DNA from 2 places in the Mesorhizobium sp. P2_D6 genome. Region 1 is predicted to be linked to the other one. Evidence: riboswitches for the same ligand, from Rfam matches in the RefSeq annotation. Region 1 holds a riboswitch; the other holds the start of a gene.
The links. A riboswitch is a leader RNA that binds a small molecule or an ion and turns the genes downstream of it on or off. The one in region 1 is predicted to bind thiamine pyrophosphate.
Positions count from the first base shown of each region.

Region 1 (7,045 bases):
GCATGCATATAGTGCCAGGGCAGGCGTGGGTATGGTGCCGCAATCGATCGGCTGGAAACCATTTGCGGCCAACGCCGCCATGCAATTGTTGGCTATCGCCTGACTGCTGTCACGTAGGTCGCGGCCTATGAAGACCGAACTATTCGGCTGAACCCGGCTGGAAATCAAACGCCAAGCGAAAGCTTCGGTATAAAGTCCGCTGGCCTTGCCGACCAATTCCGAAGCCAAACCTCGAACGCCGCTTGACCCGAATTTCATGATTTCGCTTTGCTAGTGGACAGGCAGGGTGGGGTAATGTTGCAATGGGCTAGTACTTTCTACTGCAAGCGCCATCGTTCTCAGGCACCTGCTGTTCAGGTATGCGGTCTCTACAACACGGTGTGGCGTAAGGACCCCTCAGAGTTCCGCCGAACAGCAGGGCATCCACTGGCACAGGGGCATCCACAGTTCTCCTTCTAATGGTATCTTTTGGCGCGCTCATCTAATGATCAAGGAAGTGGAGTGATCGATCGGTGCCTCCCGGTATTTCGCTATGCAGCATCATGACAGGTCCGTAAACTTGGTTGTTTGGATGGAACGCATCCATGGCATGGATAAGGCTAGAAAGCCGTCTCGATCAGCGCAATGGAACCCTGTGATTCTTGGGTAATGGATTAAGGTCAGCCAGAGCGCTCGCCGACCATGGCGTCGCCTAGGGCGCTGGACCCAAGCAGGAACCGATGCTTGGATCAGTTGGGGCGACGATCAGCGCCGACAATGTCTTGCCTTGCGACGCCTTCAGAAAGTTGTTTCTGGAATTGCGTTCGATCAAGGCCCAGCGCAAAACCTTGATGCAGTCGTCGCCGCCGCAATCTTCGCCTTCGGCTTTGTCTACATCCATCCGTTCGAGGACGGAAACGGCCGCATTCACCGCTACCTGATCCACCACCTCCTTGCCATGCACCGCTTCAATCGCCGGGAGTGGTGTTTCCCGTCTCGGCCGCGATCCTGGACCAGATCGACGAGTACAGGCGCGTGCTGGAGAGCAATTCGAAGCGCCTTCTGCCATTGGTCGAATGGGAACCGACGCCGCAATTCAACGTCCGGGTGCTGAATGACACCGGGGATTTCTACCGATACTTCGATGCAACCCCGCACGCCGAATTTCTTTATGCCTGCCTTCGGCGGACGATCGAACGGTACCTTCCTTACGAAACAGCTTTTCTGCAGCGCTACGATCAATTCCGGCAACAGGTGAATGCCTTTATCGACACGCCCAAGCGGCTGATCGATCTGCTCTTCCGTTTCCTTAACCAGAATGGTGGCTCCTATCGAGCCGCGCCCTCGGAAAGGAATTCCCGGCTCTGACCAATGACGAAGCGCGGGCGGCTCGAGGCGATCTATGCGCAGACCAGAAAACGGCAAAGCACGCGGCAGAAGCCTTTCCCTGGGACTGCCGGTCGACCCTTGCGTTAGCGCCGAAACTCGGGACGTCAAGTTCTGGGGCAAACCGGACAAGCCGAAGGTGTGTCGGGAATGCTGCTGCGCCACGGCAGTGATTTCTGCATTATCTATACGCCTATATACGCAGTGCCGGCGTCAGCACCCCAGCGGTCGAAGATACGCGACAAGTCGCGTGCAAGTCATCTTGGGGACGCTGACAACAAGGTACGTGCGCTCAATCGCGTCCACCCCATTCACAAAACCGGCTCCGTGGAGTAGTGGGAACGCAGAGAAATCTCCGGTCGCAGCCTTACCCGGTCAAAACAAGGATTCAAACCATGAATGCCCTCGTCATCTGCTCCGGCGGATTGGACTCTGTTTCGCTCGCTCACAAGGTGGCGACCGAGCAGAAACTCATTGGCCTGCTTTCGTTCGATTACGGCCAGAGGCACAAAAAGGAACTCGGCTTTGCCGCTATCTGCGCCAAGCGGCTGGCTGTTCCGCACCAGATCGTCGATATCCGCGATGTTGGCCGGAACCTGAGCGGCTCGGCGCTGACTGATAATGTGGACGTGCCCGACGGGCACTATGCCGAAGACTCCATGAGGATCACGGTGGTGCCGAATAGGAACGCCATCATGCTGGCCATCGCCTTCGGGGTTGCCGCCGCGAAGAAGGCCGATGCGGTGGCCACTGCCGTCCACGGCGGAGATCATTTCATCTATCCCGATTGCCGGCCCGCTTTTATCGACGCCTTTCAGACGATGCAGAACCATGCCCTCGCAGGCTACGCCGATATCCGCCTGTACGCTCCGTATGTGAATATGTCGAAGGCCGACATCGTCAGCGAGGGGGCAAAGTACGCCACACCGTTCGAGGCGACGTGGTCCTGCTACAAGGGCGGTGCACGTCATTGCGGTCGCTGCGGGACATGCGTCGAACGGCGCGAAGCATTCGATCTGGCCGGCATCACCGACCCGACAGATTATGAGGACGCAGACTTCTGGCTCCACGCTATCCAGACAAGGAGCGCGTGATGTTCCGCATTACCAAAGAGTTCCACTTCTCGGCCTCGCATCAGCTCACCTCCTTGCCACCAGATCATCAGTGCGCACGTCTGCACGGCCACAACTACATCGTCGTAGTGGAGCTTTCAGGTGGCGAACTGGACGAACACGGCTTTGTGCGCGACTACCAAGATCTGGCGGCGTTCAAGCACTACATCGATGGGACGTTCGACCATCGGCATCTTAACGACGTGCTGGGGCATGACCATGCCACAGCGGAATGTCTGGCCAGGCACTTCTACGACTGGTGCAAGGTGCGGCTACCCGAAACCTCCGCCGTGCGGGTGAGCGAGACGCCGAAAACCTGGGCGGAATACCGACCATGACTTGCGCGTTGCATCCCGGAATCCGGGTGAGCGAGATTTTTGGGCCGACCATTCAGGGCGAAGGCGTGCTGATCGGCTTGCCGACGGTGTTCGTAAGAACCGGGGGGTGCGATTATCGCTGTTCCTGGTGCGACAGCCTGCATGCGGTGGACCGTCGCTTCCGCCATGATTGGGAGATGATGTCTCCCGACGCGGTTTGGCAAAAGGTCATTGCGCTTTCCGGCGGTCAGCCCGTGATGGTATCGCTGTCGGGCGGCAATCCGGCCATCCAGCCGCTTAGCCAGTTGATCGACCGCGGGCATGGTGAGGGCTACCGTTTTGCATTGGAAACCCAAGGCTCGGTGTCTAAGCAATGGTTCGCGGATCTCGACGTGCTGGTACTAAGCCCCAAGCCGCCCTCAAGCGAAATGACGACAGATTGGGCCGCGTTCGACGCCTGCTTAGAGGCGGCGCAGTATAAGCCGCAGATGGCGCTCAAGCTCGTTGTCTTCGACGATGATGACTATGCCTATGCCAAAGACGCCGCGGCGCGCTACCCGCAATTACCCGTCTATCTGCAGCCCGGCAATCACACGCCGCCGCGTCCCGGCGACGAAGACGCGTTCATCGACATGGCCGGTGTGATGAGGCGCATGGAATGGCTGGTTGAAAAGGTGACCCGTGACAGGTGGTTCGAGGCGCGTGTACTGCCGCAGCTTCATGTTCTGCTCTGGGGAAACAAACGGGGCGTCTAGCCGAAGGGGAAGGATTGCCGACGACGCGCAAGACAGACATCTATAGCAATCTCACCCAACTGGGCGGCAGCAGCGTCGTTCCGGAAAGCCCCGAAAACACCGTGCTGGAAAAGGGACCGAATCCGCATGAGGGCTCGCCTTATTGGGGGCGCTTCACCGCTCGTCTGGGCGTGACTTGCTCTCGATACTACCATGCTTTTCCGCTGGATTTGATTGGTCGCCGATCATCGCCGCGGGCCGAATGCACTTGACAAAACAGCGCCGGCCCGTTCAATTCGACGCATTCACCAGGGGAGTCCCGGCAAGGGGCTGAGATACTGCTGGCTTTCGCGGCGCAGTGACCCGTTGAACCTGATCCAGTTCATACTGGCGTAGGGACGGTGTAAGCGCTTGGCGGGAGTTTACGCCCGAGGTCCTGTTGCGGCAGGTCGACCAAAGCGTCTTTTCATCCTTCCGGCACAGAACTGGGTCTCCAATGCATGAGCAAAGGAGCCTCAAGATGAATGCCCTCACCCCAGCCGTCTCGACGGGACCGCTACCTGCCTCACGGAAAATCCACAAGTCCGGCGTCCTCTATCCGCACATCAAAGTGCCGATGCGCGAAATCTCCGTCCATCCGACGGCGGGCGAACCGCCCGTCATCGTCTACGATCCATCAGGCCCCTATACCGACCCGACAGTCGAAACCAGCATCGAAAAAGGCCTCGCCCGGCTTCGCCATGAATGGATTACGGCGCGTGGCGATGTCGAAGCCTATGACGGCCGCCATGTCCGGCCGGAAGACAATGGATTCGCCGCAGGCGAGCGCCTGACGCCGGAATTTCCCATTCGCAACCGGCCGCTCAAGGCCAAGCAGGGCAAGGCGGTGACCCAGCTTGCCTATGCGCGCGCCGGCATCATCACGCCCGAAATGGAGTTCGTCGCCATCCGCGAGAACCTCGGCCGCGAGATCCTGCGTGGCAAACTTGAGCGCGACGGCGAGGCCTTAGGCGCCGAGATCCCCGACTTCGTCACGCCGGAATTCGTGCGCGACGAGGTGGCGCGCGGGCGGGCGATCATTCCCGCCAACATCAACCACCCAGAGAGCGAACCGATGGTCATCGGCCGCAATTTCCTGGTGAAGATCAACGCCAATATCGGAAACTCGGCGGTCACCTCCTCGATGGCCGAGGAAGTGGAAAAAATGGTCTGGGCGATCCGCTGGGGAGCCGACACAGTGATGGACCTGTCGACCGGCCGCAACATCCACAACATCCGCGACTGGATCGTGCGCAATGCACCGGTGCCGATCGGCACGGTGCCGCTTTATCAGGCGCTCGAAAAGGTCAACGGCATTGCCGAGGATCTGAGCTGGGAGGTCTACCGAGACACGCTGATCGAACAGGCCGAACAGGGCGTCGATTATTTCACCATCCATGCCGGCGTGCGGCTGCACTACATCCCGCTGACCGTTGACCGGGTCACGGGCATCGTCTCGCGCGGCGGCTCGATCATGGCCAAATGGTGCCTGCACCATCACCGGGAAAGCTTCCTTTACGAGCATTTCGCCGAAATCTGCGACATCTGCCGCGCCTATGACGTGTCCTTTTCGCTCGGCGACGGCCTTCGCCCGGGCTCCATCGCCGATGCCAACGACGCGGCGCAATTCGCCGAGTTGGAGACGCTCGGCGAGCTGACGCAGATTGCCTGGGCCAAGGATTGCCAGGTGATGATCGAGGGGCCCGGCCACGTGCCAATGCACAAGATCAAGCAGAACATGGAGAAGCAGCTCGCTGTCTGCGGCGAGGCCCCGTTCTATACGCTAGGACCGCTGACGACCGACATCGCGCCGGGCTATGACCACATCACCTCAGGTATCGGCGCCGCCATGATCGGCTGGTTCGGCACCGCCATGCTCTGCTACGTCACGCCCAAGGAGCATCTCGGCCTTCCCGATCGCAACGACGTCAAGATTGGCGTGATCACCTACAAGATAGCCGCTCATGCCGCCGACCTGGCTAAGGGGCATCCGGCGGCGAAAGTCAGGGATGATGCCCTTTCCCGCGCGCGCTTCGAATTCCGCTGGGAGGACCAATTCAACCTGTCGCTCGATCCCGAAACCGCGCGATCCTTCCACGACCAGACCTTGCCCAAGGAGGCGCACAAGCTGGCACATTTCTGCTCGATGTGCGGGCCGAAATTCTGCTCCATGCGCATTTCCCACGACATCCGCGCCGAGGCACAGAAGGAAGGCATGGCGGCGATGGCGGCGAAATACCGCGAGGGCGGCGATCTCTACGTGCCGGCGGACGAGACCGGCACACCGCTGGTGCCGGAGGCGCATGAGCGGTCATGAGGGTGCTGGTCAAAGGGGCCGGCGTCGCCGGCCTCACCGTCGCCTTCGAACTCGCCACGCGCGGCGCGGCGGTGACAGTTGCTGAGACAAGACATGGCCTCGGCGGCGATGCGTCGTGGTTCGCCGGCGGCATGCTGGCGCCATGGTGCGAGCGCGAAAGCGCCGAGCAACCGGTGCTGGATCTCGGACGCGATGCCGCCGACTGGTGGGAGGCGGCAACGCCCGGGCAGGTGACGCGGGCCGGAACACTGGTCGTGGCCGCGCCGCGCGATGCGGGCGAACTCGACCGGTTCGCCAGCCGCACGTCGGGTCATCGGCGCGTCGATGAGGATGAAATCGCGTTGCTCGAGCCTGACCTCGCCGGCCGCTTCCGCCGCGGACTGCTCTTCTCCGACGAAGCCCATCTCGACCCGCGCCAGGCGATGGCGGCACTTCATGACAGGCTGGCGGCGATGGGAGTCGAATTCCACTTCTGCGCCGATGCCCCGGCTGTTTCCGGGTTCGGTCGTCAAATCGACTGCACGGGAATGTCCGCCGTCGATGGAAGGCTGCGTGGCGTTCGTGGCGAGATGCTGATCCTGCGTACGCCTGATGTCTCGCTGTCGCGCCCGGTCCGCCTGCTTCATCCGCGCTTTCCGCTCTATATGGTGCCACGCACCGACCACCGTTTCATGATCGGCGCGACGATGATCGAGAGCCAGTCCACTGGACCTGTCACGGCTCGTTCAATGATGGAGCTTTTGGGGGCCGCCTATGCCCTCCATCCGGCATTCGGCGAAGCTGACATCATTGAGACCGGCGTCGGCATTCGCCCGGCCTTTCCAGACAACCTGCCGCGTGTCGAGGCATGTGGAAGCACCGTCGCGATCAACGGGCTTTATCGCCATGGCTTTCTTCTCGCGCCCGCCATGGCGCGCCAGGCGGCCGACCTGGTTTTCAATCATGACGGAACTAAGGAGCTAGCTCATGAAACTGTTGGTCAACGGCGAAGCGCATGAGGTTGCCGCCAACACCCTGGCCGAGCTGCTTGCCGCGCTCGACTATGAGGGCGATTGGCTGGCGACCGCCGTCAACAGCGACCTCGTGCACAAAGCCAACCGGGCGGAATTCCGGTTGAGCGACGGCGATCGGATCGAAATCCTTTCGCCGATGCAGGGAGGC
Region 1 is NZ_JBFUEG010000014.1:35,954-42,998, reverse strand. Features, by position in the region: gene AC1D1L_RS24850 (phosphomannomutase) at 1-258, opposite strand, end outside; partial or broken gene AC1D1L_RS24845 (hypothetical protein) at 767-874, shown strand; gene AC1D1L_RS24840 (hypothetical protein) at 964-1,347, shown strand; gene queC (7-cyano-7-deazaguanine synthase QueC) at 1,761-2,459, shown strand; gene queD (6-carboxytetrahydropterin synthase QueD) at 2,459-2,815, shown strand; gene queE (7-carboxy-7-deazaguanine synthase QueE) at 2,812-3,549, shown strand; gene AC1D1L_RS24820 (hypothetical protein) at 3,564-3,800, shown strand; TPP riboswitch at 3,829-3,945, shown strand; gene thiC (phosphomethylpyrimidine synthase ThiC) at 4,049-5,884, shown strand; gene thiO (glycine oxidase ThiO) at 5,881-6,882, shown strand; gene thiS (sulfur carrier protein ThiS) at 6,851-7,045, shown strand, end outside.

Region 2 (7,045 bases), on a different contig from region 1:
TCGTTGAGGTGGTCGAATAACGCTGGCCACAACTGACCGAACCACCAATACGGCCCTGTCGTTCATCCCAACAAGGGCGGCAGGGCCGAATGATGAAAGGAGCATTGCTCATGTTGCCGCATGTCGAGACCAACGTGGCGGCGTGTTGCGACAAGCTGTTGGCTGAGCGCAGCACCGCGCTGTTGTCGATGAAGGAAGCGATTGCGCTCTTGCGGGAGCGCACCGGCACGGATCGGTCGGATGCCGACCTCGCCGGGCTGATCACCAAGAAAGCGGCGCTGCTCGGCGTTGCGGTCGTTTCCGATCCGCGTTGAAAGCAGCTCGTCACTCAAGACGCCGGCTCAAATTTCGGCTAATGTTTTCGTGGAATCTGGACCTAACCATCGGACCCAACCACGGAGGCTTAAGTGACGGACGACAAACAGGACCGCATTCGCCAGCGCGCACATGAGATTTGGGAACAGGCCGGCCGCCCGGAAGGCGCGCATCAGGAGCACTGGGAACAGGCCACGGCCGAAATAGATGGTTCGGCCGCCAAACCGAAGAAGACGGCGAAGAAGGCTGCTGCGAAGCCCGTCAAGGCCGACGCCAAGCCCAAGGCTGCAAAGCCGGCGGCCGCAAAGTCCGGCAAGGCCAAGTCGAAATAGGCAAGGGCAGAATTCGCCTGGGCGGCCCCGTTCTGGACGTCGCCGTTCGGCCCGCCAGGGTCTCTTAACCTGACGAATTGCGCCTCCACGGGGAGCGCAATTCATTGTGTATGAAGACCGCGTGATACCCTATGACTCCCAGGCGTAACTCGACAGGGCAAAGCGGATACCGGCAGCTGTCATGACCAGTTCGCATTCGGTGATCTGGCGCAGGTGGCGCAGATAGCGCGCCACCGTCTGCGGCAGCCAGCCGGCGCAGGCTTCGACATAGGCGCGGCTGTGAACGAGCGTGCCGGTCGACAGCCTCTCGTCCTTCTCGGCAATCACTTTCAAATATTGGCGGATGAAACGAATATCGTCGGCGATGTCCTGGCTGGCCATTCGCCATGCTCCGGCAACGCGTTCGCGCTGGTCGAACGACAGGGGCGGCAGCAGCGGCAGTGACAACAGCGGGCGGGAGAGGTCGGCGAAGGCGCCATGGTTCGCTGTGCTCACGGAACTCCCCTTGTTGAAAGGAAATATCGTACTTTATGTACGACATTTCGTCAAGGATGACGCGTACAATTTGAACGAATTCAACTTTCGAAATGATGCGGATTTTCCTGAAGCCAAGAAACCTGGCCCAACACACTTCGCGATGACAGTCGAAAAAATACTCTTCCCCAATGCCTCGAACAGTGCTTTAACCCGCCCATCCACAGGGGTGCTCCGTACGGTCGGGGCTGAGATGAGGGCGGCAAGCCTTCGGACTCTAAAGCTGATCTGGATAATACCAGCGGAGCGAGGCGGGCGATGTTTTCCGGTGCACAGATTTCCCTTTATCCCATGACCGACGATTTCGTCGGCGTCATCCTTGGCGCGCTTGGCGCGCTCGATCCCTGGCGTGACCGGCTGAGGATCGAAACCGACGACATCTCGACGCTTCTGGTCGGGCCGCCCGAGGTGTTGTTTCCAGCCATGCGCGACCTGTTCGTGGCGGCCGCCAAAAGCGGCAAGCACTGCGTGCTTTCGGCTGCGGTTTCGCGCGGCTGTCCAGGTGAGCCCGACGATCCGATCTGCCGCTCCGACGAGATCGGCGGACCCGCCATTGCGCAGGACGAGCGCAAGGTCGCCGCGATCCGCGCCGTCCAGGCCACGCCATCGACCGACCAGCCGGTGGCGGCGCAGTTCTCGCTCTATGTGATGGGCACGGGCGACCATATGGACGAGATCTATGGCTGCATCGATTTCCTGAAGCAGTCCGGCGTCTTTGAACGCTCGAAGAACTTCTGCACCAAACTGCGTGGCGATGCCGGCGCGGTGTTTGCCACGCTGACTGAGGCCTTCTGCCGGTTCGGCCCGGGCGCCGGCCACGTCACCCTCGACATCACGATTTCGGCGAACAGCCCGAGCGCCGCCTGAGCCGCGGCTCAGGCGTCGTTCATCAAGGATATTTGCCGTGGCTGTTTCGTTCAACCCATCGCGTGGGGGAGATGCCTCCGACCCCTCAGTACAAAGAGGAGGGGAGCCATTGGCGATTGGCGAAGACCGCGATGCAAGTGAATCTCCCCCCTTGAGGGGGAGATGGCCGGCAGGCCAGAGGGGGTTCCAGCGCGTGGAGCGCCGACGCTCTTTTCGCATCGGCAAGGCGTGGGCGCTCTATGGCCGGCGACCCCCTCTGTCGCCTTCGGCGACATCTCCCCCTCAAGGGGGGAGATCAGCCGCCGCCATCGCCAAGGCCATCCCCGCAGCCATCTCTTTCACCCTGCTCCTCGCGGCCTGGGAGCTCTACGCCCGCTATGGTGGCGCAGCGCCCACCATACTGCCGGCGCCGTCGCGCGTGTTGCTGCAAGCCTGGGAGAATCGCGCTGCTCTTGCCGACAATACGCTTCCCACCATCCGCGCCACGCTTGCCGGCTTTGCCTGCTCGTTGGTGGCTGCTTTCGTGCTTTCGGCGCTGGTCGATTTTTTGACCCCGCTCCGCCGCGCGCTCTTCCCCCTGCTGATCGTCAGCCAGACCTTGCCGCTGGTCGCCATCGCGCCGCTCATCGTGCTGTGGTTCGGCTTCGGGCTGATGCCGAAAATCCTGCTCGTCGCACTCGTCACCTTCTTTCCGATGATGGTGGCGTTGGTCGAAGGCTACGCTGCAACGAGCAAGGAGATTGCCCAGATGCTCGCCGCCATGGGGGCAGGGCGCTGGCGCATCTTCTGGCTGGCGCGGTTGCCTTCGGCGCTGCCCTATTTCTTCGCCGGTTTGAGGATCTCGATTACTTACGCCGTGGTCGGCGCGATCTTCGCCGAATATGCGGGGGCGGCGAAGGGATTGGGCATCTATATGCTCAACGCCAAGAACAATTTCCGCCCCGATCTGGTGCTCGCAGCGGTCGCCGTCAGCGCGGCGCTCACGCTTGCTTTGTTCGGCCTTGCGGTGCTCATCCAGCGCCTCGCCATGCCCTGGGAAAATGCGGGGAGCGAGAGCCGCGGCGGCAAGCCTTCGGGAGAGAGCTCCCAATGACACGGCTCGAACTCCGCGATATCAGCAAAAGCTTCGGCGCGCTGGAGGTGCTCGCGGGCATTTCGCTTCATGTCGCGGCCGGCGAGTTCGTGTCCATCCTCGGCCCCTCCGGCGCCGGCAAGTCGACGCTGTTCCAACTGCTCACCGGTGCGCTGAAAGGCGAGGGCGACATGCGTTTCGACGGTGCGCCACTCGATGACCATGGTCGCCATTTCGCCTTCATGCCGCAGCGTGACGCGCTGATGCCGTGGCGGCGCGTCATCGACAATGTGACGCTGGGGCTCGAAGTGCAGGGCATGCCGCGACGGACGGCGCGGGAGCAAGTCGCGCCGCTGTTCGCCGAATTCGGCCTTGCCGGTTTCGAGCGCGCCTGGCCGGCGGAACTCTCCGGCGGCATGCGTCAGCGCGCTGCGCTTTTGCGCACAATGGTGCAGCAACGCGACATGCTGCTGCTCGACGAGCCCTTCGGCGCGCTGGATGCGCTGACACGCGCGGCCATGCAGCGCTGGCTGGAAGGCATGTGGCAGCGTCATCGCTGGACGGCGCTGCTGATCACCCATGACGTGCGTGAAGCGGTGTACCTGTCGGACCGCATTTATCTCCTGTCGTCACGGCCCGCTCGCATCATCAGCGTGATTACCGTGCCGCTGCCGCGCCCGCGCACCACCGGCAGCGACGCCGCGCGCCAGGCCGCTGTACTCGAAGCCGAAATCCTCGACACGCTGCTCGATACCGGAGCGGACCGAGCCTCGTTCCCGCAGACCGTTCAAAGGAGTTTATCATGACCGAATTCACCCGCCGGCAAGCGCTGCTTTTAACGCTGGCTGCCGGACTGCCGCTGGCCTCGCGCGCTCATGCTGCCGCGCAAAAAATCACCGTCGCGCTTGATTGGACCGTCAACACCAACCACATCGGCCTGTTCGTGGCCCGCGACAAAGGTTTTTACGACGAGGCCGGGCTCACCGTCGACATCCTGCCTTATGGCGATACCGGCGCCGGCACGCTGGTCGCCAACCGCATCGCCGATTTCGGCATTGCCGGCGTCGGCCTGTTCACCCAGCGCGCCGCCGGCGCCGACCTCAAGGCGGTCTACGCCGTGGTGCAGCAGGAGACCGGCCGGCTGGTCTTCAACGCGGATCGCAGCGAGATCAAGAGCCCGAAGAATCTCGACGGCCTGACCTATGGCGGCTTCGGCAGCGCCTGGGAAAACACGCTGATCTCGACCATCATCCGCCACGATGGCGGCAAGGGCAGTTTCGAGACGGTGACGCTCGGCACCTCGGCCTATGAGGCGCTGGCCAACGGCTCGGTCGACTTCACGCTGGAAGTCTCGACCTGGGAAGGCGTCGATGCCGAGCTGAAGGGCATCAGGCAACGCGGCTTCCGCTATGCCGATTATGGTGTGCCCGACGAGCACACTACCGTCATCGCCTCCAGCGATGCCTATCTCCAGGCAAACCCGAAAACGGCTTCCGCCTTCGTCGAGGCAACGCGGCGCGGCTACCAATTCGCCGTCGATCATCCGCAAGAAGCCGGCGACCTGCTGATCGCGTCCAACAAGGACGCGCTGACCGACCCGGCGCTGATCCACGCCTCGCTGAAGATGCTGGTCGACGGGCACTTTTTGCGCAGCCAGGACGGCGTCATCGGCACCATCGACAAGGCCAAGGTCGAGGCGATGGGCGGCTACCTCTTCAGTGCCGGAATATTGCTCGATGGTGATGGCAAGGTGCTGAAGGAAAGGCCGGATTTTGGACCCTATTTTACGAACGAGTTTTTGGGAGCGTAATCTCCCCCCTCGAGGGGGAGATGGCCGCGAAGCGGCCAGAGGGGGTCGGTCCGACTGTGCTCGACTTACCCTGCAGATGGAGAGTCGGCGCTTCACGCGCGGCGACCCCCTCTGTCGCCTTCGGCGACATCTCCCCCTCGAGGGGGGAGATTGGCGCTCACATATCGATCATTGAGCGCTTCACCCGGCCGATGATGGTGATGGCGCCTTCCAGTGCCGGTGGCGGGATGTCCATGTAGGAGGCCGGCTGGAAGGGCGGGTTCTCGTTGGGGCGATAGCGCTTGTAGGTGGCCTGGCCGGTTTCGTCGGAAATGACGTAGCAGCCATTGGTCACCAGCCGCTTGTCGCGCAGGTTGACGAAGATGATCGAATCCGGCGGCGAGATCTTGTTCATCGACGGGCCGTCGACGCGCAGCGCAATCCACTGGCCCTGCTCGAGATCGGTGGTGGGAATGGTCGGATAATCGCTGAGATTGACCACCATGTCTTGGCTGCCGAGTTCGCCGGCGCTGATCCACGAGACGATGGGCACGTCGACCGTGGCCAGCGACGGCATCGGGATCTGCCGGCCCGCCTCGTCAAAGCCGAAATGGCCGCTCGCAAGGCTGCCGCCCTCACCGTTGAACAACAGCCAGCCGGGGTCGACGCCGAACAGGCGGCCATATTTCTCCGCCGCCTTGCGCGACAGCGGCCGGTTGCCGTTCTCGTGGCTGATCAGCGTGTTCTTGTTGATGTCGCGCAATGCCCGCGCGGCGTCGCTCGGCGAGGCATAACCCGCCTCCGCCCGTGCCTGCTGCAATCTGTGCCTCGGTTCCTGCATCGTACAAATTGCCTGAAATTTATCGTCCAATACGTACGATTTTGCTTGCGTACGCTTCGTACATATCGTACGCTTAGCGCATGATCAAACAAACCGCAAGCGTTTCCGCACGCATCGTCAGCTTTCTCCAATCGTCCGGGCCGTCCTCCTCCCCGGTCCGGACGCCAACCGGGGCTTTTGCCCCGGATCCGGTCGGCCTCCCCCTGTCGATCGGAACGGCCGGAGCCGCTCCTCTCCCGGCTCCGGCCACCTTTTTGCCCGATGGCGCCGCCGGTGCGCCAAGGGCTGCTTCCGGCGGGCAGGGCATCTCCTGTATCCGCACGGAAGACGGCACGGTCATCCTGTTTGACCGGCTGACGGGGAGGGCGGTTTCCGCCCTCACCAAAGCGGCAGCGGAAGCTGCATTGCGGCATATCGTAGGCGCCCTGCCGGCCGCCAGCACCGCCTGACAATACCAAACCCGACGTTCTGAACCTTTGCCTTGGCCCTCAGGCCGAGCGCTGCCTTTGCGCGCAAATCAATGGATCCGACATGACTGCCTATACCGAGACCGAATTGCAGGAGATTGCCGTCTGGCTCAGGGATGGCCTGTCAGCGGCCAGGATCGCCATCCGCTTCACGGCGCTGCGCGGCCGCCCGGTCTCGCGCAACGCCATCATCGGCATCGTCCACCGCAACAGTGCGCTGAAGACCATCGACTTTGCCAATCCCAAGGGCGGCCGGTCCGGCGGCCGACCCAGGAAGAATGCGGCAAGGGCGAGTGCGGCCAACCAGAACACCGCGGGGAAGAATCCCCCGGTGCAGCCGAACAAGCCCGTAAGGCAGCCAGACGTTTCGAAGCAGGCAGCACCAACCGCGCCGGTCGCCAAACCGGCCCCTCAGCCACCGGCCAAGCCACTGTCGCCGCCTCGGCCGGCACGCCCGATCCCGGGCGAGGGGCGACTGGTGGTCGACGGCGAAATCTACCGCTTCAAGATGCCGGCGCCGCGCCCCGCCGCCATCTGTCGCCAGCCGCATGTCGCCGCCATGCGCTTCATCGATTGCCTGTTCGACCGCTGCCGCGCGCCGCTCGACCTGACGCTGGAGGAAGACCTCGAAAATGATGAGCCAGGCAGCCGGCCGGGACCGGACATGCTGTGCTGCGGCCTGCGCACAAGGGCGCTGAAAAGCTACTGCGAATATCATCAGGCGCGCTTCCACCGGCCTGTGGTGGAGGTGGTGTAGGCACCAGTTTCGGCGAGGGCTGATCGCCAGGCATCGGCTCCGGTGCGCGCTGGCGAAGCGATGAGCAGTGA
Region 2 is NZ_JBFUEG010000009.1:131,779-138,823, reverse strand. Features, by position in the region: gene AC1D1L_RS20430 (DUF1236 domain-containing protein) at 1-20, shown strand, start outside; gene AC1D1L_RS20425 (hypothetical protein) at 111-314, shown strand; gene AC1D1L_RS20420 (DUF2934 domain-containing protein) at 408-647, shown strand; gene AC1D1L_RS20415 (hypothetical protein) at 777-1,142, opposite strand; TPP riboswitch at 1,337-1,449, shown strand; gene AC1D1L_RS20410 (YkoF family thiamine/hydroxymethylpyrimidine-binding protein) at 1,440-2,048, shown strand; gene AC1D1L_RS20405 (ABC transporter permease) at 2,305-3,141, shown strand; gene AC1D1L_RS20400 (ABC transporter ATP-binding protein) at 3,138-3,926, shown strand; gene AC1D1L_RS20395 (ABC transporter substrate-binding protein) at 3,923-4,930, shown strand; gene AC1D1L_RS20390 (LexA family transcriptional regulator) at 5,088-5,750, opposite strand; gene AC1D1L_RS20385 (hypothetical protein) at 5,831-6,199, shown strand; gene AC1D1L_RS20380 (GcrA cell cycle regulator) at 6,282-6,974, shown strand.
Region 2: linked by a shared signal. The riboswitch ahead of AC1D1L_RS20410 (YkoF family thiamine/hydroxymethylpyrimidine-binding protein) and the one ahead of thiC (phosphomethylpyrimidine synthase ThiC) in region 1 are both predicted to bind thiamine pyrophosphate.